DNA from 3 places in the Proteiniclasticum sp. genome. Region 1 is predicted to be linked to each of the others. Evidence: a T-box and tRNA genes for the amino acid it is inferred to sense, from the RefSeq annotation. Region 1 holds a T-box; the other regions hold tRNA genes.
What was found. A T-box is a leader RNA that pairs with one kind of tRNA and senses whether it is charged. The one in region 1 lies ahead of serS (serine--tRNA ligase), so its partner is inferred to be a tRNA-Ser.

Region 1 (10,980 bases):
GTAATCATCCGTAACACCGCTGAAGGTCCCTACAAGTGCTCCGATGGTGCATCCTGTTCCGATAACCTTAGGCAGGTTCGGTGAACCGTTCTTTATTCTTGCTACTCTTTCTCCGTCACTGATGACATCTTCTATACCAGTCATGGCAACAACACATCCATACTTCTTTGCAAGAGCCACTACATACTTCTCAGCTTCCGATTCATCCTCATTGGAGTCTACTCCCTTGGATGTGGTCTGAACACCAAGGCATGCCTTGATCTCTGCAAGGTTTCCCTTTATGACGGAAATCTTGAGCTCCTCAAGCATTCTTCTGATGGACTGTGATCTGAAAGGAGTTGCGCCTGCCGCCACAGGATCAAGAATGATCGGAACACCCAGTTCTGTTGCCTTCTTCCCAGCTTCGATCATGGCATTTACCTGTTTGTTGGTTACTGTTCCGATATTGAATACCAGTGCATCCACTTTCGCAAACTCAACAACCTCAGCTGCATCGATAGGGTCATCTGTCATGACAGGTGTACCTCCGAAATAAGAAGTGATACTGGTCAGCTCATTTGCTGTAACATAGTTGATGAGAAAATCGACCAGCGGATTTTCTTTCTTTGCTTTATCCATTAACGAAATTATTTTGTCTATATGATTCATTTTCCTTTAACCCTCCTGAGATAACTTATTGTCAGTATCTTCATCTCGATACAATATCAGATTATACGCATCAAAAACGTGAGAATTCAAGAACGTCATCAAAATATAACACTGTTTTAAAGGATTCTTCACCGGTTTCTGTCTATATTTTGTTTATTTCATCAAATCTGGAATCAGAGACGTGATTTTTTCCTTTGTAATCTCAGGGGATGGTTCTGCAGCTAATGAAAACAGAATTGTCGATTTCACTAGGAACCCAACGGAAAATCATGAATATGTTAATCCTTCTTATTTTGTTATATATTTAACAAGAATCAGAGTTTTATACCAATATTTCCTCTCTCAAAACCAATATGATCAATCATTTTCATTTTCGTACTTATCCGATTCTTCTTTCATTTTATCATTTATTCAATTATGTAACCGTTTAACTGAGCATTGCTTATATTATTGATAATTAAATCACAATATTTTACGAAACTATATTGACTATGTAATTTTGAGATGTTATGATTTGATTGTCAATAAATTAACAAAGGACGTGTTGAATATGAACCCGATTACTACCGTAGAAGAACTGGAACAGTCATTATCGGAACTTCGCAAGCAGCAGGAGATCTTCAGTCAGTATACTCAGGACCAGGTAGATGAGATTTTCAGACAGGCTGCACTTGCCGCCAATAATCATAGAATCACATTAGCCAAGCTCGCTGTCGAGGAAACAGGCATGGGCATTATTGAAGATAAAGTGATCAAGAATCATTTTGCCTCGGAATATATCTACAATCAGTATCGGAACGATAAAACCTGCGGCGTCATCGAAAGAGACGATTCCAATGGCCTCATGAAGATTGCTGAACCTATCGGTATTGTGGCCGCAGTTATACCTACCACAAATCCTACCTCCACAACCATATTCAAAGCGCTCCTAGCACTAAAAACAAGAAATGCGATCATCTTTTCCCCCCATCCTAGAGCAAAGAACTCTACCATCGCCACAGCAAAGATCATACTGGAAGCCGCTGTTAAAGCGGGTGCTCCTGAAGGAATCATCAGGTGGATCGATAAACCTTCTCTGGAAATGACCCAGAAGGTCATGGCTTCTGCTGATATTATTCTTGCAACAGGCGGTCCCGGTATGGTGAGGGCAGCCTACTCATCAGGTAAACCTGCAATAGGCGTTGGCGCAGGAAACACACCGGCCATCATCGACGAGACTGCTCACATCAAGATGGCTGTGAGTTCGGTACTGCTTTCTAAAACCTTCGATAACGGTGTCATCTGCGCATCAGAGCAGTCCATCATCGTCCTTGATAAAGTTTATGAGGAAGTGAAAAAGGAACTGTCAGAGCGTGGTGCGTATCTGCTTTCCGCTGAGGAAACAGATGCGGTCAGAAAGGTCATCATGAAGAACGGAACACTGAATGCTGAGATCGTCGGACAGAGCGCTTGTCGCATTGCTGCTCTTGCAGGACTTGAAATCCCAAAGAACAGCAAGGTGATCATCGGCGAAGTGGAAGAGATTTCCGATGATGAACCATTCGCCCATGAAAAGCTGTCTCCGGTACTGGCCATGTATAAAGCATCAGATTTCAACGACGCACTGGATAAAGCGGACGCACTGGTCAAGCTTGGCGGGTTCGGACACACTTCTGTACTTTACACCGATCAGATCCGCTCCAAGGAAAGGATGCAGCTCTTCGGCAGCCGCATGAAAACCGGAAGAACCATCATCAACATGCCTTCTTCCCAAGGCGCCATAGGTGACATCTACAACTTCAGGCTTGCACCTTCTCTTACACTCGGCTGCGGAAGCTGGGGCGGAAACTCCGTCAGTGAAAATGTCGGTGTAAAACACCTGCTGAACATTAAAACAGTGGCAGAGAGGAGAGAGAATATGCTTTGGTTCAGAGTTCCCCAGAAAATCTACTTCAAATACGGTGCACTCGAAGTTGCACTGAAAGAGCTTACCGAGATGAAGAAGAAGAAAGCCTATATCGTGACTGACCGGGTACTCTACAATCTCGGTTACTGTGGAAATATGATCAGAATTCTGGAAGAACAGGACATCGACTTCAAAATATTTATGGATGTTGAACCAGATCCTACCCTTTCCACCGCGAAAAAAGGTGCAGAGGAGATGCTGAGCTACAAGCCCGATGTGATCATCGCTCTTGGTGGAGGGTCACCCATGGATGCTGCAAAAATCATGTGGACACTCTATGAGCATCCTGAAGTCCGCTTCGAAGATCTGGCCATGCGTTTTATGGATATCAGAAAGAGAATCTATCCTTTCCCGAAACTGGGCGAAAAGGCGACCTTCATCGCAGTCCCTACCACCTCAGGAACAGGTTCGGAAGTGACTCCATTCGCGGTCATAACCGACGAGAAAACAGGCGTCAAATATCCGCTGGCTGATTACGAACTGACTCCACATATGGCAATCATCGATACGGAACTCATGATGAAGATTCCAAAAGGACTGACTGCAGCATCAGGATTTGATGCACTTGTCCACGCTATGGAAGCCTATGTATCCGTTCTTGCTTCTGAGTATACCAACGGACTGGCACTTGAATCCATCCGTCTGATTTTCAAATATCTCCCACTATGCTATTCAGAGGGAGAGCGCAATGAAAAAGCGAGGGAAAAAATGGCTCATGCTTCAACTATGGCTGGCATGGCTTTCGCCAACGCCTTCCTGGGGGTATGTCACTCCATGGCTCATAAGCTCGGTGCCTTCCATCATGTCTCTCACGGTCTTGCCAATGCGCTGCTCATCGATGAGGTGGTGCGATTCAACGCAGAAGAAAGTCCGATAAAGATGGCCGCTTTCCCTCAGTACAAGTATCCGAACATCACATACAGATATGCAAGGATTGCAGACTATCTGGGTCTTGGCGGTAGCACGGATGAAGAAAAAATCGAACTTCTGATCACAGCTCTTGGCGAGCTGAGGAAAAAACTGGATATTCCATCCTCCATTCAGGAACTCGATATTCCGGAATCTAAATTTCTGGCGAGCTTAGATGAGATGTCCTACCAGGCTTTTGACGATCAGTGTACCGGAGCAAATCCAAGATATCCGCTCATCAGTGAAATCAAAGAGATGTATCTCAGCGCATATTACGGAAAATAAATCAGAACCCACAAAATCCTGGCGGAAATATCCGCCAGGATTTTTAACTGCTGTAACTTAATCTTCTTCAATAAAAAAATCCGCTATACTTATGGCGGAGAGAGAGGGATTCGAACCCTCGGTACCCGTAAAGGTACGCCGGTTTTCAAGACCGGTGCCTTAAACCAGCTCGACCATCTCTCCATGAGTATAGCGACAATATGTATTATATCAACATTGAAAAAGCATGTCAACGGCTTTTAGGATAAAAATCAGGAGCTGTGTCAAATAAAACACAGCTCCTATCAGGTTCCTCTCTGATTTTCCCCTTTATCTGATGAATTCTTCACCTTTAAGGTAGGGTCTCAGCGCTTCAGGGATAGTTACAGTTCCATCCTCATTCTGGAAATTTTCCAGAATCGCAGCCATCGTTCTTCCGATCGCAACACCCGAACCGTTAAGGGTATGGATGAATTTCGGCTTATCTTTTGGTGTTTCCTTGTACTTGATGTTGATTCTTCTTGACTGGAAATCCTCGAAGTTTGAGCAGCTTGAAATCTCGACGTATCTGTTGTAGCTTGGCATCCAGACTTCGATATCAAATTTCAGTGCTGCAGTAAATCCTAGATCACCTTTGCAGATTCTCACAACGCGATATGGAAGACCAAGTCCCTGAAGCACTCTTTCAGCATCGAGAACCAGCTTATCAAGCTCCGCATAGGAATCTTCCGGCTTTGTGAACTTCACAAGCTCAACCTTGTTGAACTGATGCTGCCTGATGAGCCCTCTTGTATCTCTTCCCGCCGAGCCTGCTTCAGCTCTGAAACATGCAGAATAGGCAACATGCTTCACTGGAAGCTCTTCCCCTGTGAAGGTCTCATTTCGGTACATATTGGTTACAGGAACTTCTGCTGTCGGAATCAGGAAGTAGTCATCCTCTGTAAGTTTGAATGCATCTTCTTCAAATTTAGGCAGCTGCCCTGTACCTGTCATGGACATACGGTTCACCATGAATGGAGGCATGACCTCTGTATATCCGTGATCAGTATGGGTATCCAGGAAATAGTTGATGATTGCCCTTTCCAGTCTTGAGCCGTATCCTTTAAGGAAAGTGAATCTTGAGCCGGTAACCTTACCTGCACGTTCAAAGTCCAGGATATCCAGGTCTGTACCGATGTCCCAGTGGGCTTTAGGGTCAAACTCGAACTTCTTTGGCTCACCCCATTTTCTCACTTCCACATTATCCTCATCGGTGCTTCCTGATGGAACATCCTTGTGAGGGATGTTGGGGAGTCTCATCATGATGAATTCGATCTGTTCATCTAGCTCTCTGACTTTAATGTCCAGCTCTCTTATGCTGTCTCCTAAAGTCTTCATCTCAGCCATGATGTCCATAACATCTTCTCCGGCTTTCTTCTTCTTTGGAATCTCTGCCGATACCTGATTCTTTCTTGCTTTTGCCGTCTCAACTTCGACCAGTGTCACTCTTCTTTCCTCATCAAGAGCCACTACTTTGTCAAAGTCGGAAAGATCGATGCTTTCTCCTCTGTCGCTCATCAGCGCTTTGATTTCTTCCACGTTTTCTCTGATTCTTTTGATATCCAACATGATTATCACTCCTCGTATACTAAAATAGAATATAAAAAAAGAGCCATATCATCCGTAAAGGGACGATATGACTCGTGGTGCCACCCTAATTCGACGGACCGGGGTCCATCCTTAACAAGATAACGGTCTTCTCCGTACTGCGATTAACAGTCCCTCAGAGGCGGATTCCCAATTTATCCACTGCAGATTCACACCATACCACCTGCTCTCTTTAAGTATCTAAAAAGGTACTATTCTCTTCATCGGTTTATTTCAGTTAATTATAGCCTTAAGTCCTTAAAAGGTCAACTCTCCACTGTTTTGGTCACGATGATGTTTACACCGATATTCAGGATATTGCTGCAGATGATGTCCCCTTTGGCAAGAGGGACACCTACATAGATTCTGGAGAGAACCTTCGAAATGTCAATGAAATAGCTTCTGTCCACCGGACGGTCGCTTTTCACCGGTACCATATTATGGGTCTTTGAACCCTTGATTCTGATTACACTCGTATAATACTCCGTTTTCATGACTTACTCCTTACATGGAATCGAATTCCTTGATTCTGGCGAATATGACCTGAGAATCCTTTTTGTCGTTCATGATATCCAGCGGGCTTTTGTGCAGCTCTCTTGCGAGGATTCCGATCACCTTTGTGAGGCAGTAGGATCCCTGGCATCTTCCGAATATCGTGCCCGTTCTTCTTCTTACACCTTCAACGGTTCTTGCACCCATAGGTCTTCTTATGGAATCCACGATTTCCCCTTCAGTCACATTGGAGCAGAGGCAGATCATCTTTCCATACTTCGGATCGATCTTTATGATCTCATTGCGCTCTTCATCGTTCATTTCCCTGAAGCGGTAGTACTTTCTTCTCTTGCCTTCAAAGTCGTTGTTTGAGGTCGCTTTGAAGTGCTGGAGTACCAGCTCCACTGCATCGCTGGTCAGGGCGGATAGTACATTGTCCACAGCGTAGTTCTTCGACTGGATGTGGATATAGCCATCCTCCTGATACTCTGAATCGATCATGATGGGCTCAGTCCAGTACCGGTTTTCATTGATGATGTCCACCCTTTCTGGAGGGAAGGGTCCGATGACGCTTTCCACTTCCTTTTTCATCTGGGAAAACTCCTTGGATGAGGTGGTCTGAAGGCTTGCAAGAAGCTTGTTCGTTGAAGTGGGAAGAAGTGTGATCACCTCTCCGTTGTCCTTGTATTCCTTGATGATATGTTTGACTTCATTCAGGAAGTCCTTCTCGATGAGCATATTTTCCACAATATTATCAGGTCCTACGGTATCCAGATCTTTTTTGATGGTGTATTTATCTCCGAAAGTGGTTCTGACCACAACTCTTGCGGTATAACGGTTTTTGTTTGTGGTGACCTTTATTCCGCCTCGTGGAAGATCCTGAATGTCCGTAACCTCTTCCTCGAGTCTGAAGCTTACACCGTTGTCATAGGCGATTTCAGCCATGGCTGTTGCGTAGTCGTAAGGTGATATGACACCTGTATTCATAGAATAGATGGCATACCCTTCTGACGGCTTGATATTATGGTTCATTTTATTCGCTTCTTTGGTGGACAGTAGAGAGATGCCTTCAATCCCTCTGTCTTTTGCTCTTTTATAAATCTCCTCAGCTTTCTCTCTTGAAGGATAGACGGTGAAGGACGGAACCTTTTCATAGAAAACATCCAGCTCCTCCGATAGTTCATCCAGTTTCATATTGCTTCTTCTGATGAGTTCAAATACTCTGTCGTCTTTAATATCCTTGCCGTCAAGAATAAGAGAAGAGTTGAACAGTGCCACATCCTCGGCTACATCGAAGTTCTTTTCGATGATTCCGATATTCAGGTTGTATTTGCAGAGTTCATAAGCCATGGAACAGCCTACAAGTCCTCCACCCAGTATGATTACATCATAATCCATTGTTCTTCTCCTCCTACTGACCGATCATGGAGTCAAGAACATTCTTGAGCTCTTCCATCAGTCTTCCGTATTCAGCCCAGTTTCCGGCCCTCTGCGCTTCTATGGCATCGTTGAAGAGGTTATTCGCCTCTTTTGCCAGCGTCTCATCGATGACCCCTCCCGGCTCGCCCGGCGTTTCCGCTTCAAAATTGAACAGCATGTTGAGTGTATTTGTGAAGGTATCCGAAATGACGATTTTATCATCATTTGAGATGACAAAACGCTTGATTTCCGGAATGGAATTCTCACCTTCAGCTACAAGATAGATCGGCACCACATATAAAAGACTGTCTTCTATAGGGGTAATGACCATATCTCCAAACTCCACCTGAGAACCGGCATTATCAAGAAGTGAAAGCTCCTTGGAGATTTCCGGATCCTGATTGAGTTTGTTTGTGAAAAGGTATGGGCTCGATACGGTTTTCTGCGGTGGGAATTTATATTCCACCAGCTGCCCGTAGTGCTCCCCTTCCATCCTCACATTGACGATGGCAACCATATTTTCCTTGCCCTTGATTGTATAGTACTCGGTAAATACAAGCTCCAGATCCTGTTCGTCTTCGAAAGAGGTGAACAGGGAGTAAGGCTCCTGTGAAGTGCTTTCTTCATTGTTTGATCCGGTGACTCTTGATTTCTGCCATACATCTTCACCGTTATAGAAGATTGCGGGATTTGTCACATGATACTGCTCAAGAACAGTGGTCTGCATTTCAAAAAGATCTTCCGGATACTTGATATGTTCTCTTAATCCTTCAGGCATTTCCGAAAGATCTTTGAAGAGTTCCCCGAAAATCCTGTTGTAGCTGACGGCTATTGGATCATCCGGATCAGCCAGATAGAAATCGACTGCTCCGGTATATGCATCCACGGTCACCTTGACCGAGTTTCTCACATAATTGAGCCCATTGAAGGTCTTGGCATTGGGATATCTGTCTGTATGGGTATAGGCATCGATCATCCAGTAAACCTTGCTGTCCGAAACAACGAGGTACGGATCTGAATCATAACTCAGAAACGGTGCTATGGTGATGACCCTGTTTAATATATTTCTCTTTCTTATGATCTTTGAATCACTTGTAATCTGCGAAGAAATGAGAATCTTCGGTTCCTTTTCTTCAATGGCATAGAGGAGTCTGTTCAGGAGATTCATCTTTATTCCGGCCTCTCCTGTATACCTGTAGCTTTCATTTTCTCCGCCACGGGGGTAATCGAACTCATCCGTCTGTGTGCCTACGATGACATAATCGGAAACCAGCTCCCCGAAATAGATTCTGGGATTATCCAGAGGAATATCCGTGATGTTATTTGTAGGGATATCCTTCATGAGGAAATCAGGCTGTCCCTGGGCGGTCACAGTACTTGAATCAGACATGACTACACCATATCCATGGGTATAGAAAAGGTGAGTGTTCTGCCAGGTGGATGGAGAGATGAGACTGCTGTCGATCTCTCTCGCAGACAGGAATACCTGTTTCTTCTCACCACTGATCATATATCGGTCCACGTCCACATCATTGAAATCATAATATCCTCTTATGACCTGTGCCTGTCTGATAAAATCAAGGGTATGTCGGTAGGAATTGACCTTTATGCTGTCCACAACTTCCCTGTTGCCCGTGATTTCTCCAGGAGAGATATCTTTATCCGCTTCAAAAAGTCTGATGTCCACATTATTGATTCCGAAAGCCTGCCGGGTCATATTGATGTTGTTCTCGATATATGGACGCTCTCTCTCCAGCTGATTGGGATTGACAACCAGCGCCTCCACAGCAAAAACTGCAGCGATTCGAAGAACACTTAGTGCCAGGATTCCAAGAACAGGATAGGCAATCAGATTGACTTTTTTCTTCACGATTCCAAAAGCCACAACAGCAGCCGAGACAGCAGCTAATACTGCGATAACCCTCAGGAAAGGTACATTGATTTTGATGTCTGTATATCCCGGGCCAAAAACGACGCCTGATTCATTGAACATGACAAGGAAGGAATCCAGATAATATTTCAGTGCCATGAGCAGGAGAAATAGAGAAATCAGCATGGCCAGAGCTTTTCCGGCAAACTGGATAAATCCGTTCTTGATCACGTGAAGAATTCCTCTGGCATTTCTGAAGTTCAGTCTGTTAAACGAACTCTTCGCTGCAATGATTAGATAGATGAGCACTGTCAGAAGAATAAGCAGAACGACAACTGAAAGAGAGAGGGAAATCAGAAACTGATACAGGGGCAGTCTGAATACATAGAAGGAGATATCCTTGCTGAAGATCGGATCCACCTGTCCAAAATCCACACTGTTGAAATACTGGAGAATGACATACCAGTAATCCTTGGCCAGTCCATAGGCGACCACAAGGAAGAAAATTCCCGAAGCGACATACACATATCTGTTTCGCCTTTTAATCTCCCCATCAGTTTTCTGAGGATAGCTCACCAGGTCATACTTTTTGGAGATACTCCTGTAATAGAAAATGGACACCAGATAGAAGATGAGAAAAATCGGCAGGGTTAGACCCGCAACAGCAAGCGCTCTTGTGAGATAGGTTCTTGTATAGCCCACTTCACCGAACCACTGCAGATTGGCAATAAAACTGGTCGAATTGAACAGAATGATCAGCCCGATCAGAACTGCACCAATAATCACGTAAAGATTCTTTTTGCCTTTCAGTCTATTTCTGAACTTGAATTTGAAGTTCGGTTTGATATCGATTTTCATGAATTTGCCTCCAAAAGGTTATTCTTTTTCCTAATAACGGTCATCATATTTCTTAAGCAGATCGTAATATCTGATGAGTTCATCACGATCTTTCTGATTCCCGATCAGCTCTCTTCTATGATGATGAGAACTGACCAGTCTGTAGAATATGGGCGTTTCATCAAAGATTCTTTCTGCTTTCAGAATTTCTCCGCCTCTTTCTCCATGATAGAGATATGACTGAATAAAGGGAAAGCGTAGAAGTATAGTGATTCTTCTGCCTAAGAGTTTTTTCAGTATCACAGCCATGCTTTTCTCGAATAGATTCATCGGACGTGTGATCTTTCCGATATCATGAAAAAGTGCAGCTCTGATCATGCCTTTTTCCCTGTCTTCGCCCAGTTCCTCGCGAATATCCTTCGCAATGAGTATACTGTGGATCTGTTCGGATTTTTTGAGCCTCCTGAACAGACTCAGTTCCTTTTCATTTAAATACAGAATCAGAAAATCTTCATCGATCTTCTGATAACTGTAACGGATATTCTGAATAAACTGCCGGATGCGTTTCACCATATTTACCTCTATCGGATGAATGTTCCGATCATGAACACTCTCGCTGATCATACTTAGAATCATAATACAATTATAATCTAAAACATTGCATAATTTGCGGACGTTTAGAGAATATTAATGGATATGTTAAAGAAAGTGGAAGAAGAAAGAAAAATATTCATGTATAATGAAGAAAAAGAGTCAGGGAGGACAGGATGAAGATTTACAAAAAACAGCTGGAATTCAAGACAACCAAAAGACAGGATTTTTATGAGATCACCGACGAGGTAAGAAAAACACTGGAGGAGTCGAAGATCAGTGAAGGCATCCTTACAGTCTACTCTCCTCATACTACAGGTGCAGTATGCATCAACGAAAATGCGGATCCGGATGTCATAACAGATATGCTCTATGCACT
Region 2 (10,980 bases), on a different contig from region 1:
TTGCCTTATATATCAGGGTGTTCCAAAATTGACGGAAATTTCTATACATGATAATGTTTATACAGATGTAATTATAATATCAAGGAGGAATAAAAAATGGCTGCAAAAATTCTATTGGTTGGTAGTGTAATGATGGATCTCATCCTTCGCTGCGAAAGAGCCCCGAAACCGAGTGAAAGTGTTCTCGGACATGATTACAGCAATGCTCCAGGTGGTAAAGGCAGTAATGCTGCTGTTGCTGCAAGAAGAGCGGGTGCTGATGTGGCAGCATATGCAACAGTAGGTAAGGACACGAACGGCGAATATCTGCTGGATAAGTGGAAGGAAGCTGGAATCAATACAGAGTATGTTATAGAAAGAGAAGGCGAGAATACCGGTTTCGTGGCCATTACTCTGGAAGACAATGGACAGAACCGTCTGATCATTTTCCCTGGAGCCAATATGAAAACACCACCAGATGAACTGGAAGATGCATTTAAGGATAAGTTCGATGCAGTTCTTCTTCAGTTTGAGATTCCATTTGAAACCAATAAAAAGGCAATTGAGCTTGCCAATGAAAAAGGCATCATTACAGTACTTGATGCAGGTCCAGCCCAGAAATATGACCTTGAAGGTCTACCTCCAGTAACCATTCTATCTCCAAATGAAACAGAAACAGAAGCGCTCGTAGGGATTTATCCTAAAGATCAGGACAGTGCCAGAGAAGCTTCCAAAAAACTTATGGAGCGTAATGGGTCCAAGTATGTCGTACTGAAGATGGGCGACAAAGGTTCCTATCTGTATGGCGAAGGCTTTGATGAAATGGTTCCACCTTTTAAAGTGAATGCAGTAGACCCAACCGCAGCAGGAGACGCTTTTACAGGCGTTCTTGCCATGGCATTTGCCGAGACAGGAGACTTGAGAGAAGCAGCCAGAATGGCTAATGCCGCTGGTGCGCTGACCTGTACAAAGCTTGGGGCTCAGCCTTCACTCCCAACGAAGAAGGAAATTGACGAGCTGATGGCCAAGTAGCTTAAAACAGACAAATCACCAGAGTGCAGATCATTCTGACTGCTCTCTGGTGATTTTTATTGTTCAATTTATGCAAAAGAAAAAACCATCTTATAAAAAGATGGTTTCTAAGAACCGAAACTTTCGATTCTATGGCGGAGAACGAGGGATTTGAACCCTCGCGCCGGTTACCCGACCTACGCCCTTAGCAGGGGCGCCTCTTCGGCCACTTGAGTAGTTCTCCATACCGAAGTCAATGAATATTAAATTACCACAAAACACATTATATCAAGGGGAGAAGGCACTGTCAATAGAATTCAACGTTTGAAATAACGTGAGAAGCGGATGTGTTGATTGCAAAACTAAATTCCACACTGAAAAAAATAGAAACGGAAATTACTTTTGCAAACCGGAATATGGAACTTAGTTGTGCAAAAGGATAAGATGAGAAAAGATGATGCCTCTTCAGGAGGACATAACGAACAAGCATAAACATCTGACCCTAGACGACAGAATCATAATACAGCATGGACTAGAGGCTGGAGAATCCCTCAGAAGCATAGCGGGAGATCTCGGGAAAGACCCCGGAACCATATCCAAGGAAGTCAAAACCCATATCCAGTTCAAGCAGACAGGCTGTTACGGGAAGCCCTACAACAACTGCCTGCTGAGGAAGAACTGCGGTTTCCAGTCACTGTGCGGAAAGGTCAAGTGCAACCGCACATGCAGCTTCTGCCATTCCTACGAGTGTTCCACACTCTGCAAGGAATATACCCCCGAAACCTGTCTGAAACTCACCAAATCCCCCTATGTCTGCAATGGATGCGAGACACGGAGGAAATGCTCTCTAGAGAAACGGCTATACAGCGCTTCTGCTGCGCAGAAGGAGTATGAGGCCATACGCTCAGAGGCTCGTCAGGGCCTCCAGATTACCGAGAAAGACGCATTAAGACTGGATGCGCTGATCAGTCCTCTTCTCCTTAAAGGTCAGTCTCTTCACCATATCTGCGTCAGCCAAGCCGATGAAGTCATGCTGCATGAGCGGACTCTATACCACTATGTCAATAAGGGTGTTTTTTCCGCCAGAAACATCGACATGCCTCGAGTCGTGCGCATGGGCAGGCGCAAGCCTAAGACAACATTCAAGGTGGACAGAAAATGCCGTGAGAACCGCACATATCTCGACTACAGGACCTTCATGGAAGCGAATCCAGGTATTCCTGTAGTCGAAATTGACAGCGTGGAAGGAACCAAGGGCGGGAAAGTTCTTCTCACTATCCACTTCGTGGTACCTCAGTACATGCTTGCATTCATCCGGGAAGCGAACACTTCCCGGTCTGTGACAGACGTATTCAACATTCTATTCGAAGAACTTGGTCTAGAGGGTTTTAAGCAGATATTTCCCGTGCTGCTTGGAGACAATGGCAGCGAGTTTTCCAACCCCGCCGCCATTGAATACACACCGGACGGAATTCTTCGTTCTCGCGTGTTCTTCTGTGATCCCCATGCACCATACCAGAAAGGCGCAGCAGAAAACAATCACACTCTCCTTCGTCGGATCATCCCGAAAGGGACTTCGTTCGACGGATTTAATCAGGAACACATTACACTATTAATGAATCCCGTGAACTCCTACATCCGGAAAAACCTGGGAGACAAGTCTCCCTACGAAGCATTTACGGATATCTACGGAGATGATTTCGTAAAGAAGATGGGTGCAGAACTTATCTCACCCGATAAAGTCATAATGCACCCATCTCTACTTAAATAATATTGACCAGAGGCATCATCTGCATCTGATTATCGCACAAGAACACGGGGTGGAATTTACTCTTGCAAAAAGTTAGCGAAATTCGACCTTCGGTTTCCCATACCCAAAAAGACTCAGTTTTGTGCTGCTGATCAGATATATTGTACTACTAAACTGGCCATATTGGATAGAACAAACAAAAGAAAAAACCACTGAAATCAGGCCATCTCTCGATTCCGACTTCAGTGGAAGTTACTATTACAAACTGGAAGTTACTTTTTCAATTAACCCGTGAGAAGCGGAACCCTCCTTACCTGATGCCGCCTGCAGGACTGAAGTTCATAGCGGAAAAATGAATGACTCATGAGAAAGTGGCTCATACTAAATGAGAAATGTCCGCATATTGGGATAGTCAATATAGTATAATAAAGAAGTATTATTGGAACAAATAAGGATGTGAAATGATGAGTCTTAAGATGATTTACGGCCGAGGCGGAAGCGGAAAGACAAGCAAGGTCTATGAAGAAATAAAAATACAGATGGAAAACTATCCTGACCGAAATATTATTCTGCTGGTACCGGATCAGTATACCTTCAGATCCGAGCAGAAAGTGCTGAAGCATTTGGGGCAGACCAGTGTCTTTCGTGTATCTGTCATGAGCTTCGGCACCATGGTAAGAAGAGTCCTTTCTACAGTTGGCGGTGCAACGCACAGCCTTATTTCTGATACAGGTAAGAGCATGCTGATGACAAAAGCCATCGGCGATGTCAAAGACGATCTTAATCTTTTCAAAGCTGTTGCTGGTAAACCCGGGTTTATTGATATGGCAAAAAATCTCATGGATGAAATGAAAAGATACAATATGGATATGGAGGAGCTTCGAAAAACCATTGAAGAGTCTGGTGACAAGGAACTCACTCAGAAATTCAGTGATATTCTTCTTTTATATAGTGCTTACGATAAAGAAGTCCATAAAGGGTATGTCGATGCAATGGATGAGATGAACTATGCACTGGAAAGAATCCATAGAGCGGATTTTCTGAAAAACACTGAAGTTTATATTGATGAGTTCAATGATTTCTCTGTGATGCAGCTTTCTTTCATTCAGGGTCTGATGGAAAATACCAGAAGAGTCATCATGACGCTGACCATCGATAAAATCAATGAGAAGGGTGAGGTATTTCAGATCACAAGAGATACTGAAGATAAAATATTCAAGCTTGCCGAAATTACAGGTACTTCAATAGAAAAGCCTCTGATTCTGCCTGATGAAACTCCCCTGAGGTTCAGGGAAAATGCGGAGCTTGCTCATCTTGAATCGGAATACTTCACCTATCCGAATGATACGTTTAAGATCAGCTGTAAGGCAGTCAGTATCTATAAAGCGCAGAACAGTTTCGACGAAGTGGAAAAAATCGCTCTGGACATCAAGCGAAGGATTCGTGAAGACGATAACTTACGTTATCGGGACGTTGCGATACTCTGCAGAAATATCGATGCCTATGAGAATATTATTCTGTCGGTATTCCGTGAACATGAAATTCCCGTGTTTCTCGATAAGAGAAGAGACATCGATGGAAGTCCGCTTTCTCAATATATCCTTGCGCTTCTTGAGATCATCGATCAGGGATTCACTTATGATGCACTGTTCAAGCTGCTGAAGACGAGTCTGTCACATATCGGGGCTCCTGAGGTGGATATTCTGGAGAACTATATTCTTGCAAATGGAATCAAGGGAGGCAGTTTTGAAAAAGACTGGGTATACCCCTACCCGAATATTCAAGATGAAACACTAGGGGGGGAATACCTGAGCAGAACAAACGAAATCCGCGAGAAAATCGTAACGGTCTATGGTCCACTGAGGGCATCTGTTGCCGAAGCGGAAAATGTTCAGGAAGTGACTAAACTGATCTATGAACATCTGGAAAACCATGGCGTGATAAAAAGATCTTCTGAGCAGGTCAATGAAATCAGCGATATGGAGATTGCAAAGGAATATCAGGAGGTTCTTAAGGGAATCATCTCCATTTTTGACGATCTGGTCAGTGTTCTTGGCAGTGAGAAAATCTCACTGGAAGTATACGGTGATATGCTGAGACAGGCTATGATCAGCTATAAGATCGCACTGATTCCGCTTACTCTGGATCAGGTCATTCTTGGAGATGTGGCAAGAGTAAAAAGTGATAATATTCGCGGGCTCTATATCCTTGGAGTCAATGATGGCATCTTTCCTAAGACCGTCTCTGATGAAGGCATCATTACGGACAAGGATATTTCTAAACTCAAAGAAAGAGGGTTTGAGCTCTTTATCGATTCCAAGACGAGATCCATATATGAACAGTTCCTTGTCTATACAGCATTCACCATACCCAGTGAGTTTCTATCCGTTTCCTATGTAGGAGCGGATATGGATGGGAAATCTCAGAGACCTTCCCTTGTCATCGGAAGACTGAAGAAACTCTATCCTCTTCTAAGAGAAACCGCATATGAAAATCCGATGGATAAGAAAAGCGGAAGTATAATCGAAGTGGAGGGCAAGGTTGCAACATTCAACGAACTGATCAAAGAAATGAGAAGAAACTATCAGGGTGATCCTGTGAATCCACTTTGGGGTGAAGTCTATTCGTGGTTCAGTCAGGACGAAGAGTTCAGCAGCCGCCTGAAGATTTCCAGAGAAGGATTAAACTATACCAACACCTCAATGAACCTCAGCAGGGAATCCGTAAAAGCGCTGTATGGCAACCAGCTGTATCTTAGTGTCTCAAGACTTGAACGGTTCACCTCATGTCCATTCGCCTACTATATTCAGTACGGACTGAAAGCCAAGGACAGAGTGATGCATGAAGTGACGGCTCCTGATGTGGGCACGCTCATGCACGAGGTCATCGATCAGTTCACCGAAGACATCAGAGGCATGCAGCTTGGTATGTCTGAGGTGGATAAAACCTATATCAGAGAAGCGGTGGACAGACTCGTTGATGATGCCATCGATAGGACCAATATGATCTACAAGAGTTCGCCCCGATATAAGCATATGGGGGAGAAGGTCAAGAAAATCATCAACCGGTCCCTTGAGACCATAACTGCTCAGATTTCCAAAGGAAGCTTTGTCCCCATGTTCAATGAACTGGGCTTTGGCAAGGACGGTGAAAAACTGCCACCGTTGTCCATAGAGATACCTGATACAGGTGAAGATGCACTGCTACGTGGAAGAATCGACCGTATAGATGTCATGGAAATGGATGGGAAATCCTATATCAGAATCATCGACTACAAGTCATCTGCAAAAGATGTATCCCTTAAGGATGTCTTTTATGGACTGCAACTGCAGCTTCTGGTGTATCTGGATGTCGTTCTGAGGAACTGGGAAAGCATACTCAGCTCTCAGGCTGTCCCTGGAGCGGTACTGTATTTCAGATTGGATAATCCATTAGTGAAAGGCAGCGTCAATCTGACGGATGAGGAGATCGAGAGAAAGGTTATGGAAAGCCTGAAACTGAAGGGTCTGCTGCTTAAGGACGCGAGGGTGATCCGGTCAATGGATCGAGATATTGATGAATTTTCTCTGGTGATTCCGGCGAAATTCAACAAGCAGGGTGAAGTGGTCTCAACTGCAAACCGATCCGAGAAAAATAAGGAAATGATCCTGACGGAAGATGAATTTGATATCCTGAGAGATTATGTCAGAGAAAGCATCGGACAGATCCTGAAAGAGCTGTTCGACGGCAATATATCCATCATGCCATATAAGGATAAAGAGAAGATTCCCTGTACTTACTGTACATATAAGAGCATCTGTCAGTTCGATGGAAAAATCGAGGAAAATCATTTCAGAAATCTGAAAGCGGTACCTATAGAGGATCTTTGGGCAAAAATGAAGGAAAGGGGTGGCAGCAATGGCCAATAACTGGACAGACGAACAGATGGCGGCAATCACATCAAGAGGCAGCAATCTTCTGGTTTCAGCTGCTGCCGGATCAGGCAAGACGGCAGTACTTGTTGAAAGAATCATTCAGATGATCACACAGGATAAAATCGATATTGATACACTTCTGGTGGTCACATTCACCAACGCGGCAGCAGCGGAAATGAGAGAGCGTATCGGTGAGGCGATCATCAAAGCGCTTGATGAGAATCCATCTGACAGAAACCTCGAAAGACAGCTTCTCCTTTTAAATCGCAGCAGCATAACCACCATACATTCTTTCTGCCTTGAGATGATCAGAAGCAATTTCCATCATATCGGACTGGATCCGGGCTTTAGAATCTCAGATGAGACTGAAGGAGCGATATTAAGAGAGGAAGCTCTGGAAGAAGCTCTGGAAGAGTCTTACATGAGGGGGGATAAGGATTTTATCGACCTCGTCGATGCATACGGCGGAAAGAAGGATGATAAAGATCTGGGTGGCATTGTGCTCAATCTCTACAGCTTCATTATGAGCAGTCCATGGCCGCTTAAATGGCTGGAAGAGAAGGTAGCCCTTTTTGATCTTGGCGAAAAATCGCTTATGGATCTTCCGGTACTTAAAAACCTGAGAGAGGATATTGTCGTACTGCTCAGTACATTCGAGAACCCATTGGAGGATGCACTTGAAACGGCCAGATCTCACGAGCCCATTAAGGGATATGAAGAAGCGCTGAGAGATGATATCGACATCTACATGAGATTCATGGAGCTTCTCAAGGCTGAACCGAAGTTCGACGAAATTAGAGTATTTTTGGATACTGTTCAATGGACGAAACTGAAAAATGCCAAAAAAGGACATGATCCTTCACTGGCTGATGAAGTCAAAAATGTCCGTAAAGATTATAAAGCGTTCTTCAAAGATCTCAAAGAAAGCTACTTCATGGAATCAGAAGAAGACAATGTCAGGATCATAGACAAAACCTTGCCGCAGCTTAGGGCGCTGGAAAAACTGACAAAGCTTTTCATGGAGAAGTATGATGCCCGGAAGAGAGAGAGAAGTCTTTTGGATTTCTCTGATCTGGAACACATGGCGCTGAAGATTCTGACCACAGAGAAAGACGGAGCTGTAGGTCCATCTGAAATCGCGAAAGAATACAAGATGAAATACTCAGAGGTTCTGGTGGATGAATACCAGGATTCCAACGATGTACAGGAAGTCATCATCTCCATGGTATCGAGAAAGGAAGATGAAAATCCGAATGTCTTCATGGTGGGTGACGTCAAGCAGAGTATATACAGATTCAGACAGGCGAAACCGGAGCTTTTCATGGAAAAATACAGAAGCTACGATCTCAAAGGGAACAGTAACGGCAGAAAGATTCTGCTTTACAAGAACTTCAGAAGCAGGAAGAATATCCTCTCCAGCGTCAATTTCCTGTTTAAAGGCATTATGAGTCTTAGAGTCGGTGAGCTTGACTACAGCGATGAAGAATCGCTCATCTACGGTGCAAGCTATTATGAGATGGAAAACCTCGAAGATGTGGTCGAGGAAAAGACGGAAAATATGCAGGACAATGACCAGATAGAAGTGATGCTTGTAGAAGAGAATTCACAGGAAGATGGAACTGAAGAAAATGAAGAAGAGACCTTAGAATCCGATGAGGGTGAATCTATCGATCCTTCTGAGTATAAAGCGATTGAAGTGGAAGCGAAAATGGTTGCGGATAAGATCAATGACCTCATCCGGTCACAGTTTAAGGTCTATGATAAGTCGACAAAAGGATTGAGACCTGTAACCTATAGGGACATCGTAATTCTTATGCGGGCGACGTCGAGGTCTTCTTCAATTTTCCTGGAAGAGCTGCATGAGGCAAATATTCCTTCCTACAGCGACAGTTCCACCGGATACTTTGATACCATAGAGATCAGAACCATGATGTCACTTCTGAAAATTATTGATAATCCGCTTCAGGATGTACCGCTTCTAGCAATTCTTCGAAGTCCGATTTTCTCTTTCAGCGAAGAGGATCTGGTTGAAATCAGAAAAGTTCATGACAAGGAATTCCTCTACAACAATATGGTCAAAGGCGAAGGATTCACTGATGAACTAAGGCTCAAGGTCAGAACTTTTCTGGAGAAAATATCCGGGTATCGACAGATATCAAAATACATGAACCTGGATGAATTCATCTGGTATCTCTATACAGATACTTCCTATCTCGATTATGTCGGAGCAATGCCTGATGGGATTGAACGACAGGCAAATCTCAAAATCCTCTTTCAGAGAGCGAAACAGTTTGAGGAAACAACCCTTAAGGGGTTATTCAACTTTATCCGATTCATCGATAGGCTGAAAAGGACCACCGGTGATATCGGTGCGGCAAAGATATTGGGAGAGAATGAAAATCTCGTCAGAATCATGAGTATACACAAATCCAAAGGGCTTGAATTTCCGGTAGTGTTCCTTGTGAATACATCAAAGAGGTTCAATAAAATGGATCTTAACAGACCCATCATCCTGCACGAAACTTTAGGATTCGGACCGAATTTTGTCGATCTTGATCGCGGGCTGACAAATACGACACTGGTCAAAGAAGTGATCAGAAAGAAAATCAATCTCGAAAATATATCCGAAGAAATGAGGGTGCTTTATGTTGCTCTCACAAGAGCAAAGGAAAAACTCATCATCACTGGTCAGGTCAAGGATATGGAAAAGAGTCTCAAAAAATGGACTGAGCTTTCTGCCGGAGATAGTCACAGAATTCTCGAAGGGAAAGTTGAAAAAGCGGGTGGTTACCTTGACTGGATTATGTCGGTACTCCTGAAACACAAGAGTTTCTATGCTCAGCGTACCGATGGAAAAATCTATTCTCTGGGTGATGATGTAGGGGTTAAGCTGGAGATACGATCGAAGTCTGGAATTCTCAGGGATCTAAACTCAGAAGAAAACAAACCGAGCGGTCTGTTTACGCTGGATACTCTGAAAGATGAGACCTCCGCTTTTGAAATCAGTCAGAGGCTTGGATATGAGTATGCATTTTTAGAGGATACAAAAAAAGGATCAAAGATTTCGGTCACAGAGCTCAAAAGACTTGCTGCGCATAGAGAAACCGATGATATCGGAGATATCCTGATTCAGGAAGAGAGTCTGGAGAGGCCAGCATTTCTGATGAAACGGGTAGGACTGAGCGCAGCTGAAAAAGGAACCGCTTTTCATAAAGTCATGCAGTATATTGATTTCAGCCATACTGAACTAGATGAAATCATTAATCAGCTCGATAAGCTTGTCGCTGATGAACTCCTGAGGCGGGAAGAAGCAGATGCTGTGGATCCGATGAAACTCAAGAAGCTTCTTGACAGCGTTCTTGGTCAGAGGATGGCCAGGGCGGATAAGGAGAACAGACTGAAAAGAGAAGTCAAATTCCTGATGAATATGACAGAAAGTGAAGTTATGGTCATAGGGGTAATAGATGCGTACTTTGAAGAAGACGATAATCTGATACTAATAGATTACAAAACAGATTACGTTGTGTCCGAAAATTATACAGATGTCCTCGTGGAAAGATACCAGGAGCAGCTTAGGTATTATAAAGAAGCTTTGGAGTCAATTACAGGTATGAGAACTGGTGAAATTTATATCTATTCTGTACCAAATTCCCGAGAAATACAGATATTCTGACAAAATTTGCTTTTCTATTTTTTTAAATTGAAGTATAATATAATTATAATTTATCACGCAATAAAGATAGGGGTGTTTTTATATGGCTGTTGGTAAAGACAAAACTCGGATTTTGTTGACACTACCTCAGGACCTGAAAGAAGAACTCACGGATGAAGCGAAGGGCGATAATCGTTCTTTGAACAACTACATTCTGAATCTTCTCTTAAGCTCTGAGAAAAGATCCGAAAACGACAGAGACTAAAGGTGAATCCAGAACTGGAATGTGTTCCAGATTCTGGATTTTGTCTTTTTCTCTATAAAATTTGATAAATAATCAAAAAAATGTGTATCTGGAATAATTTACTTAAACGATTAAGGAAAATAATTATAGTGATTCAACGATTTTATCTAGTAACATTCGAACGATATGTTTCACTGTACGTACACATTAGAATGACTACATCGAATTTTGGTTAATTTTTCGATATTTATCGCAATACTTTAATATTATAATAGTTTAAGCTTAAAGTGCTCAGGATCGACAAGGTCAAATTATGGTAAACAGTTTAATCGGATTGTGGATTTCTGTGATTTATTCTACGATCGGTCTCCGGAAGATTCTTCCAGTATCTTGATGGCATGGACCGTTTCTGCGCTTTCGGATTGGCTCT
Region 3 (10,980 bases), on a different contig from region 1:
GATAGTATGCAAGTAGCTAGAAGGTGAGAAGCGGCCAGTGTACCAAGGGTTGGAAGTTGGGATTAACAAGCAGTCTCGATTTGTTCAAGGAATATATCCTAAATTGAATATTAGAATTAATAATATTTAGCAATAGTTTTCCATGTAATTCATATATAAAAATTAAATAGAAAGGAGGAATTATTTGTGGCTATTAAGCATACACCAACTGGAGTCATCCATAATGGAATTAAGGGCGGAAAGACTGGCTGCGGTACTAACACTAAAGACAACCCTAGTCACTGGGTTGAAACACATCAAAGAATCACCTGTGATAAAAACGGATGTAAAAACTAACGATTTGCCTTATAGAGGATAGCATCAATTATAGATGCTATCCTCTATTTTAAATTATTGAAATAGTCAACTCATATAATAGAATTTACAGTAGTTTTTCATCCTTCTGCTTTTCTTGTCCGAGTTCCGAGAGCTTAAGGCTCCCGTCAACCATCACACATAATATAGTAATCTCATGGGTTCCCGCATTCCAACTCCTAAAGTCAGGTATAAGGTGGAAGAAATAGACTTTATTGAAGGATGGAAGAGTGTTTATATCAAGGAATTAGTGCTGTGATTCATCAAGGAGAAGCTGCCTTATATGATGAGGTGGTTAACTGGAATCTGGTTGGTATGTGTTGGGTGAAAGTGAAAGACCGCTCCGTCATGGAGCGGCCATTAAGTTATCAGAATAACTTTATTTTACATCATCAACCTTATGTCACGCACGAATAAAGTAGTCCCAAAATACAAACAAAGTCCCATCTCCCCCCACCCTCTAGCCCACTATCCGCCCCATTCTTGAATTGACCTTAATTTACACAATTGTTTATTCAAAGCTTGTTTCTGCCTGTTTTTCACCCCTTTAAGTTGTTGTAGAACAGATTTTTACCCCCTATTTGTTTCAAAGTTCGAATATACTTGTCCCACCATTTTCTCCCCTCTTCCTCCATGTCTTCCTCCTGGTCTTTTTTCCTTTTCTTCCCTCTTTTCCCAAGAGTAATAACTGTGTAGAATGTAGTGATATCAACGCTTGAGCAAGGTATGTAATGCGCTACATATACGAGAAAGGCCCGAGAAGAAGAACGAGAAGTAATATACCAGGAAAGGTTAGGTTAAAGGCTAGTAAGAGGTCTCTAAATGACCTCTAATCATTCTGCCACAATGGTTTCATTCTTTGTCACACGCGTCCTCAGGGACGCCAGAAAGGGTAAGAATAGGGTGAATGGATGAGAGCTTTGGGGGAAAGGGATGGGTAAGGTGTGGGGAAATCGCTGGAATGAGCCTGTATCAAGGGATGAGGAAAAAGAAGAGGCGTCCGAACGGACGTGAAGGATGGGGGAAGGATTTGGGGGAAGACTAGGGTAAAAAAAGAGCGAAGCAGTTGATGCTGCTTATCGCTCTAAGGGGTGTTTAAATTTTTGGGATGACTTTATTAGGTTTTGACACCTTATTTTATTTTAAAGAATCTCTTTTCTACCTTCGAATGATTTGGAAAGTGTGATTTCATCCGCATACTCAAGATCACTGCCCACCGGCATTCCTGATGCAATTCTCGTCACTTTCACATCAAGCGGTTTAAGCACTCTTGAGATATACATCGCAGTGGCTTCACCCTCGATGGTGGAGTTCGTCGCGACAATGACTTCTTTAATCTCACCGGACATTCGTCTGACAAGTTCTTTGATTTTGATGTCCTCCGGTCCTCTTCCTGCCATGGGCGATATACTGCCGTGGAGCACATGATACACGCCATTGAAGTCTCTTACCCTCTCTATGGCCATGATGTCCTTAGGCTGCTCAACAACGCAGATGACGTTGTGATCGCGATTCGGATTCCCGCAGATTGCACAAGGATCCTTTTCTGTGTAGTTTCCGCAGACCTGGCAGTATTTGATTGTTCCTCTTGCTTTGATGAGTGCTTCTGCAAACTCGCGCACCTCATCCTCGGGAAGGTTCAAAACATGCAGGGTAAGTCTCTGTGCTGTCTTGTTACCGATACTGGGAAGCTTCGCGAATTCTTCGATCAGCTTCTCGATTGCAACTGGATAAAAATCCATTTATATTCCTCCATAATGCTCACCATCAAGTGAGCAGTCTACATGTCTTAACCTTTCAAAATGACTAAAACAGTCCTGGCATTCCTCCTGCGAGTTTACCCATGACCTTTTCCGCATCTTCATCAGCCATCTGCATAGCTGCATTTACAGCAGATAAGACAAGGTCCTGCAGCATTTCAACATCGTCAGGATCTACTGCATCCGGATCAAACTTAACATCCTGTAGTCTCTTCTTTCCATTAACCACTACTGTAACCGCTCCGCCGCCAGCAGACGCTTCATATTCCTTTGTTTCAAGCTCCTTCTGGTTCTTTTCCATATCCTTCTGCATTTTCTGTGCCTGCTTAAGCAGGTTGTTCATATTTCCTCCGCCCATTCCTGGGAATCCCTTTGCCATAACTTTATACCTCCATATATTTTATCTTTTTTTTAATGTACTATAACTTCGCATCCGGTGCAACTTCTATTCGTCGACCACATCGATGCCGAATTTCTTGAGGGCATCGTCAAAGCTCTCAGTTTCAGTCTCTTCTTCTTTCTCTGCACGTTCACCTTCTACAGTGAATCTGAATTTTACAGGTTCGCCTAAAATCGAGCTTGCAGCATCCTCAAGAATATCTCTGTTCTCTTTTTTCTCCAGTCTCTTCTTGCTGAATGCATATTCTTTTGTGAACCTTACCTCAATGACTCCACGATCGCATTTTACTGGCTGACCGACAATGATGGACGCCTGTATGATCATCTGTCTTCTCGCTTTAAGGGCTTCCATGATCTCCTTCCAGTTTCTTCTGACCAGATCAAGTGTTACCTTGCAGTCATCATTAAATGCTTCTTCCTCAATCCTGACCGCATTTTTGACTACCTTGAGCTCTTCCTTCCCGGTGAGTGGATGAGGCTTCTCATCTGCTGCTGCAGTCTTCTCTCTTTGAGGTGCCGCTTCCTTGACCTGAGCAGTCTGAGGCTTTACGGTTTCATCACCGCTCTTCTCCTTGAACTGTCCACGTCTCAGGAAGTCTTCTATAATCGAGAGTCTTCCGAGCATAGACTCGCTGGATGAATCCAGCTCGTTCTTTGTGAGACTGATGATGGCAAGTTCAAGATAGATTCTTGACTGCTTGCTGAACTTCGCCTGCTCCTCCGCCTTCTGTAGGTTTCTGATGATCCTTGTGATGACCTCATTGGATGCAATATCACCCTGACGCTTGATGACTTCAATGTCTTCTTTGGAAAGATCGATGACCTCTTCAGGGTTCGGCATGATCTTTGCAACCAGAATATTTCTGAAGTGCATGATGAGATCCTTGGTGAAGCTGTAGGGATCTTTTCCCCCATCGACCACCTCATCAAGTATTCTGATGGATTCCTTGACGTTTTTGCTCAGCATGGCTTCAGACAGTTTGAAAAGATTCTCCTGACCGGAAAGTCCCAGCATATCGAGAAGATCTTCGTATTCGAGTTTACCCTCTCCCATACTGATAGCCTGATCCATGATGGACAGTGCGTCTCTCATGGCCCCATCGGAGATTCGGGCGATGAGATCAAGGGACCGGTCTTCTGCATAGACGCCCTTGTCTGTTGCAATACGTCTTAACCGCTTTGAGATTTCCGTATATTTGATTCTCTTGAAATCGAATCTCTGACACCTTGAAAGGATGGTCACCGGCAGTTTCTGGGGATCCGTTGTCGCAAGGATGAACACCACATGCTCAGGCGGCTCCTCTAGTGTCTTAAGAAATGCGTTGACTGCTCCTGTTGAGAGCATATGGACTTCATCCAGGATATAGACTTTATACTTTCCTTCATGAGGCGGATACTGTACCTCGTCGATGAGATCTCTGATGTCATCCACCTTGTTGTTTGTAGCAGCATCCTGCTCCACAACATCAAGTGACATGCCTGCATCGATTTTCACGCACATGTGGCAGATGTTGCAGGGTTCTCCGTTTTTAAGATCCACACAGTTTAATGCCTTCGCCATGATCTTTGCGCAGGTGGTTTTTCCCGTTCCTCTTGTTCCGCTAAAAAGATATGCATGGCCAATGCGATTGGCTTTTATTTCATTGATGAGTGTGGTCGTGATATGTTCCTGACCGATCACATCGCTAAATACTCTAGGTCTCCATTCACGATAAAGTGCGGTATATGCCATGACCTTTTCACCTGCTTCCAAAATATTACTTACCTTATTATTATACATGAGATGACTCTCTTTTTCATGGAATCTGGGCAACTTCCCTAGAAACTCAGTGGCTTGACAAAACTTAACTAAATTGAAAATTCAGACTTATAGTGCTATGTTGATAGTAGTAAGATCATATTCAGCAAAATCAGAATATACCATTCAGAGGATGATGCAATTATGGTGCAGTTTATTTTTCAGATCATGGGCGGTACAGCCCTTCTCATGTACGGCGTAGACATGATGGGCGAAGGCCTAGAAAGAATGTCAGGCAAGATGATGAAGAAAATCCTGGAGAGGCTCACAGGCAAGCTCTGGAAAGCCTTTCTTGCGGGTATTTTTCTGACCGCTTTAGTTCAGAGCAGCACAGCCATATCGGTTTTAAGTGTCGGCTTTGTCAATTCGGGCATCATGAGACTTTCCCAGGCCATCGGAATCATCTACGGGGCTAATATCGGAACAACAATCACCGCACAGTTCATGGCACTCAGCTTCAGCTTCAATCTCATCCAGCTGTCACTGCCGATCATCGCTGTCGGATTCATCTTTAAAATTGCAGGCAAAACCCATAAGCTTCAGAATGCGGGGCACTCCATCATGGGTATCGGATTCATGCTTTTAGCCCTCATGATTCTTAATGAGGGAATTCCTTACATGGAAAACAATGCGTCCATCAGGTATTTCTTTGAGCACTATGCATCCAATGTCATCCTAGGCATTCTTATCGGAACGGTGACGACGGCGCTTGTGCACAGCAGTGCAGCGACTGTAGGCATTGTCATTCTCCTTGGCAACGCGGGACTGATATCCCTTACAACAGCTGTCATCCTCATGCTTGGGGACAACATTGGTACATCCGTTACCGCTCTTGTCGCATCCATCAACGGAAACACCAATGCAAGGCGTACAGCCTGGGGACATGCTCTGCATAACATCATAGGTGTGCTCATCGCACTTCCTTTTCTTCCGCTTTTTGTAAAGCTTATCGAATACTTTACCCTTTCCGTTCAGGGAAGTACGAATATCCAGCTCCAGATCGCAAACTCTCATACCATCTTCAACATCATCGTCGCACTCATCTTCCTTCCTCTTAACAAGTACTTTGTGAGTCTGCTCATGACCATCGTCAAGGACAAGGAAGCAAAAGACGGACGTAAAGAATCTTACCTTGATAAGCTTCTCCTTGATACTCCTGTTGCTGCCCTTGATGCAAGCCTTAGAGAACTCAGAAGAACCTTAACCCATAACAAGGATATGCTGAATGCGACGTTTGAGAACATCCTGAAAGACACGACAGAATCTTCTGCCGAGGTATCCGTCATGGAAAAGGATGTCATTTCACTTCAGAAAGAGCTGACAAAGTACATGATCAGCCTTTCGAAGCGTACGCTCAGTGAGGAGCAGTCCATCTCCCTTCCTGGCGTCATCAAAGGAGCAAAGTATCTTGAACGGATGGCCAATCATACCAGTCATCTCATGTCCCTTCAGATCCAGCGAAACGACAAGGAAATGTTCTTCACCGAAGAAGCCCTTAAAGAACTGGACAATCTGAGAAACATGCTGAACGAGATGTACGAGAAGACCTGCGAGAACCTCAATCATCATGAGGAAGATAACCTCATGAGAATAAGAGAACTCGACATCAGCATGGACAGAAAAGTGGCCAAGTACAGTGATAACCACGTCCTTCGACTTGAAGAGGAGAAGTGCACCATGGAAGCTTCCCTTATCTACCTTGAAATTCTTCAAACTTTAGAGAGGATCAGCGGCTACCTCTACAAAATCGCTAAGCTCTGCAGATATGAGCTTAAAGGAATCGCTGCACCCCTAGAATGATACTTTTCAGAAATAGCAAAACCCTTAGTTCAAAATCTGAACTAAGGGTTCTTATCTTTTAATTGAAACCGTGCACCTAACTCTGACAATAAACGTTCAAGCGTTACCCAAATAGTAAACTCAAAACAGGTTTGCCACGGCACACGAAAAATTCTATTTATCGCTGCTACCTTCCGGTCCTGACGAGGTTCATAGACATCCGTTGCGTGGGACCCATTTATCAACGTCACTTTTAAGGGTCAGACCCTGAAAGTTCAAGCCTCGGATAGGAATTACACCCTGCTATAGCGGATTGCAGGTTACAGGGCACCGCTAACTCCCCGTCTAGCACGGTAATGGCGGAGAGGATGGGATTTGAACCCATGATCGAGTTTCCCCGATACACACTTTCCAGGCGTGCGCCTTCGACCACTCGGCCACCTCTCCACATAAGTGCTCACAAAGAAACTTTATGAGCAACACAGTTAATTTTAAAGGAAAACCCCCATTAAGTCAACAGTAAATGAGGAATATTTCTTTCATCGGGTATCCTAGCCTCTATGGGATCTTTTCTTCACTTTTCCGAAGACCATGGATAGGAATCCCAGAGCAGGTCTGACATCGGAAAAACTGAAGATGGCAGGCGCTTTTTTTCTGAAGAGTGACTTCATGATGTCCATTCGACTGAGCTGGCCGGCTCTCACATACTCTCTTATGGCCAGAAGGTCCTCGTAGAGGTATCTGAAATGGATATTGGAGTCATAAGTCTTCATGTCTTTTTCGATCTTCTCTCCGATCATTTCCCTGTAGGCAAGAAGCGGAAAGTTTATGCCTGCTTTATCCAGAAGGCTGTTTAAGTTTGTTGTTCTTGTATTGATTTCGATGAGATAGAACTTTCCTGTTGTCGAGTCCTTCTTGTACTCTATTTCACCGAATCCCTTGTACCCTATGGCCTTGAAGAAATCTCTGCTCATTTCGTGGAGCTCAGGAACAAGTCTCTGCTCGGTATAGACCGATGCCCCGAAATTGATGGGGAACTGGCGGTGCTTCTGACAGGTCATCCAGTGGGTCACATCGGAGTTTCTGTCAAGATAGGCGTCATAGGTATACATATGATCGTCAAAGCCCGGAATGATCCTCTGAATCACGCCGTCAAGACTGCTCTCAAGAATGATGTCTCTGTACTTCAGAAGTTCTTCTCGGTTATTCACGATGAAATTCTTCACCCTGAACTTCGCCACAAACATGGTCGATTCTGTGGGTTTCAAAATGCAGGGATAGCCCACTATTTTATCCACTTTATCAAAGATATCGGAATCATTCAGCTCAACACTTTCAGGGATCGGCATACCGTACTTTACAGCAAGCGTCTCCAGAGTGTCTTTCATCATGATGTCTGTCCATTTGCCTTTAACATCCATGGGGAAGAGATAGCCTTCCTTAAGTGCATCGAAATTACGGTCGATGAACTCCACGTACGGGTCACCGCTCGGGTAAAGAACAGGCTTCACCTTTTCTTTCTTTGCAAAATTCACCATGAACCTTACAAGTTCCTCTTCCTGTTTCTTGTAATGAGGAACGATGATCTGTTCCTTCAGATATTTTGAATCCGCACCATAGGTGTTTTCCTTAGAATAATCCATGGCGACCGTATATATTCCTTCTTTTCCCAGGCATCTGATGATCGATAGTCCGATATAATAATTTGAGCCCAGGATCACTGCTTTATTTTTCATCACTCTGTTCTTCCTCCATCTGATAATGAGTAAATTATAATACATAAAGGCCCTCTTTGCACCGAAAAACGGTGGATGCGATGGGATTTCACGAAAAAAGACTGCCAGGGCAGCACACACTGTGCCTTTGGCAGTCTTGAGAGTATCTTCTTTTATTCCAGATCGTGCAGGAAAAGTCCGCTTCTCAGCTTCGGCTCAAACCAGGTGGACTTTGGTGGCATAACCATGCCTGCATCGGATATGGAGATGAGGTCCATGATTGTGGTCGGATAAACAGAAAAAGCAACCTTCATATCGTTTGCCACTCTTCTCTCCAGCTCAAGAAGTCCTCTGATTCCGCCGACAAAATCGATTCTCTTGTCCACTCTCGGATCTTCGATACCAAGAACCGGATGCAGGAGATGATCCTGAAGGATCTTGCAGTCCAGTCTCTTCAGCGGATCGTCGTCGAATACGATATGTTCTTTGGCTTCCATCTGGTACCACTGTCCTTTAAGATACATACCGAAGGTATGCTTTCTCATGGGTCTGAATGGTCCTTCGCCTTTGTAGGCTTCAACTCTGAAATCACTCTCCACCGCTTTAAGGAATTCCTCTTCGCTGCAGCCGTTAAGGTCCTTGACCACACGGTTGTAGTCCATGATTCTCAGCTCATTGCTCGGGAAAATGACGGAGAGGAAATAGTTGAACTCCTCATCACCGGTAAAGTCAGGATTGTGTTCTCTTCTCATCATCCCGACTCTCACAGCAGAAGCTGCTCTATGATGTCCGTCAGCGATATACAGAGATTCCACATGTCTGAACTTTTCCACGAGCGATTCGATGATCTCATCTTCAAGGATTGCCCATGCAGTGTGTCTTACACCATCTTCTGCAACAAAATCATAGATCGGAGCGTGCTGTGTCTTGTAGTCTTCGATGATCTTTGTGATCTCATCCTTGAATACATACGTCAGGAAGATCGGTCCGGTATGGAAATTGGTCACATCCACATGGCGGATTCTGTCCGCCTCTTTTTCCGCTCTTGTGAACTCATGCTTTTTGACCACATTGTTCATGTAGTCGTCTATGGAAGCAAGCGAAACAAGACCTGTCTGAGGATGTCCGTCCATAACCAGAGTATAGATATAGAGTGCTTTCTTCTCTTCTGTGATCAGAGTACCTTCCTCGATGAATCTCATGAGGGTTTCACGGGCTTTCTCGTATACTCTCTCATCGTAGTGATCCATGGATGGATCAAGATCGATTTCCGCCTTGTCTACATGAAGAAAGCTGTATGGATTGTCTTTGACCATCTCACGGGCTTCTTCTGAATTCATCACGTCATAGGGTAGTGCAGCGACCTTGTCTGCTAATTCTCCACTTGGTCTTACTGCACGGAATGCTCTTACTGTTGCCATGGTTTCTCTCCTTTTCCTATGCGAAAAACGCCTTGATGATCGACACGATCTCTTCCCCGATTCTCAGCTGGGCTTCATCTGTTGATGCGCCGATATGAGGGGTCAGTGAGATCTTATCGTGGGTGAAGATTCTTTCGTTCTTTGTAGGTTCTTCACGGAATACGTCTATGGCAGCCGCTGTGACCTTGCCTGAATCCAGAGCATCGCAAAGTGCATCTTCGTCAATGAGTCCGCCCCTTGCGGTATTGACAAGATAAACGCCGTCCTTCATCTTTTCGATTTCTTCCTTGCCGATCAGATAAGGTCTGTCTGCAAGTTTCGGCATATGAAGGGAAATAAAGTCCGCTTCCTTGTACAGTTCTTCAAGTGTGACATACTTGTAAGGTTCATTTTCAGGCTTGTGTCCGCTTCGGTTTGTATAGATGACCTTCATGCCTAGGGCATTGGCTCTGATCGCCACTTCTTTTGCGATCCTTCCGAATCCGATGAGACCTAAAGTCTTTCCTTTCAGTTCGATGCCGTTGTAGTTTTTCTTGTTCCACTTGCCCTGTCTCATGGTGGCATTGGCAATGTGCATGAAACGTGAGATGCTGAAAAGATGTCCGATGGCAAGCTCAGCTACAGAGGCGCTGGATGCATTAGGCGTGTTTCTGACTGCGATCCCTTTCTCTTCTGCATACTTCACATCGATATTGTCTACACCTACTCCACCTCTTATGACGAGTTTCAGTCTTCCAGTTTTCAGCGCTTCATCAATCAGCGGTTCTCTGACCTTGGTTGCGGATCTGACGATGATTGCGTCAAACTCCTTGATCTTTTCATTCAGTTCCGGCAGTTCATAATGCTCGTTGACAACTTCAAACCCCAATTCTTCCAATGTCTTAATAGCACTCTGTTCCATTCCGTCTGCTGCAAGTATTCTTATCATATGATCTCCCCCTTGTATTTAGGATTAAGCGTTTTCCTTTTCAAATTCTCTCATGAAATCAACAAGAGCCTGTACGCCTTCGATCGGCATCGCATTGTATATGGATGCTCTCATACCGCCTACAGATCTATGTCCCTTAAGGTTTGAGAAGCCCTTGGCTGCTGTTTCCTTGACGAATTTCGCATCCAGTTCTTCGTTTCCTGTATAGAAAGTGACATTCATGATGGATCTGTTTTCCTTGACCACATTTGTCTTGAAGAGCTTGCTTGAATCCAGATAATCATAAAGAATGGCTGCCTTCTTTTCATTATGCTCGAGCATGCCTTCTACACCGCCCATGCTTTCTACCCAGTCAAGAACAAGTCCGAGGATGTAGATCGCGTAAGTCGGTGGTGTATTATACATGGAATCATTCTTCGCCATGATATCGTAACGGAGCATAACCGGAGTCTTGTCCTGAGGCTCTCCGATAAGGTCTTCACGGATGATGACGACAGTAAGTCCCGCAGGTCCCATGTTCTTCTGAGCGCCGGCATAGATCATGCCGTACTTTGAAACATCCACAGGCTTGGAAAGAATGCATGAGGACATGTCTGATACGATCGGCACTCCGCCTGTCTCCGGAAGATAGTTGTAGGTGGTTCCGAAGATGGTGTTGTTTTCACAGATGTGGAGATAGTCCGCATCTTCTGTAAGTGTCAGCTCTTCCTGTGTAGGAATATGACTGAAGTTATCTTCCTTGCTTGTTCCGGCAAGATTCACTTCGCCATACTTCTGAGCTTCCTTGTAGGCATTGCCTGAAAAACTTCCGGATACGATGTAGTCA

Region 2: it has a tRNA-Ser gene. The T-box ahead of serS (serine--tRNA ligase) is inferred to sense a tRNA for this amino acid. The anticodon was not compared.
Region 3: it has a tRNA-Ser gene. The T-box ahead of serS (serine--tRNA ligase) is inferred to sense a tRNA for this amino acid. The anticodon was not compared.

Annotation. Positions count from the first base shown of each region.
Region 1 is NZ_DAMBTF010000027.1:13,915-24,894, forward strand. Features, by position in the region: gene thiM (hydroxyethylthiazole kinase) at 1-648, opposite strand, end outside; gene adhE (bifunctional acetaldehyde-CoA/alcohol dehydrogenase) at 1,166-3,787, shown strand; tRNA gene RTX25_RS12480 (tRNA-Ser) at 3,880-3,970, opposite strand; gene serS (serine--tRNA ligase) at 4,097-5,374, opposite strand; T-box leader at 5,430-5,626, opposite strand; gene RTX25_RS12490 (DUF1667 domain-containing protein) at 5,659-5,886, opposite strand; gene RTX25_RS12495 (FAD-dependent oxidoreductase) at 5,897-7,282, opposite strand; gene RTX25_RS12500 (UPF0182 family protein) at 7,296-10,031, opposite strand; gene RTX25_RS12505 (HD domain-containing protein) at 10,062-10,583, opposite strand; gene RTX25_RS12510 (secondary thiamine-phosphate synthase enzyme YjbQ) at 10,778-10,980, shown strand, end outside.
Region 2 is NZ_DAMBTF010000018.1:15,386-26,365, forward strand. Features, by position in the region: gene RTX25_RS10380 (ribokinase) at 97-1,011, shown strand; tRNA gene RTX25_RS10385 (tRNA-Ser) at 1,144-1,234, opposite strand; partial or broken gene RTX25_RS14620 (helix-turn-helix domain-containing protein) at 1,466-1,606, shown strand; gene RTX25_RS10390 (IS30 family transposase) at 1,778-2,761, shown strand; gene addB (helicase-exonuclease AddAB subunit AddB) at 3,202-6,648, shown strand; gene addA (helicase-exonuclease AddAB subunit AddA) at 6,638-10,327, shown strand; gene RTX25_RS10405 (DNA-binding protein) at 10,410-10,571, shown strand; gene RTX25_RS10410 (TIGR03915 family putative DNA repair protein) at 10,876-10,980, opposite strand, start outside.
Region 3 is NZ_DAMBTF010000013.1:63,012-73,991, reverse strand. Features, by position in the region: gene recR (recombination mediator RecR) at 1,497-2,096, opposite strand; gene RTX25_RS08950 (YbaB/EbfC family nucleoid-associated protein) at 2,161-2,493, opposite strand; gene dnaX (DNA polymerase III subunit gamma/tau) at 2,560-4,293, opposite strand; gene RTX25_RS08940 (Na/Pi cotransporter family protein) at 4,456-6,111, shown strand; RNA gene ffs (signal recognition particle sRNA large type) at 6,180-6,444, opposite strand; tRNA gene RTX25_RS08930 (tRNA-Ser) at 6,448-6,537, opposite strand; gene RTX25_RS08925 (carboxylate--amine ligase) at 6,642-7,826, opposite strand; gene RTX25_RS08920 (DUF1015 family protein) at 7,979-9,226, opposite strand; gene RTX25_RS08915 (D-2-hydroxyacid dehydrogenase) at 9,243-10,154, opposite strand; gene serC (3-phosphoserine/phosphohydroxythreonine transaminase) at 10,179-10,980, opposite strand, start outside.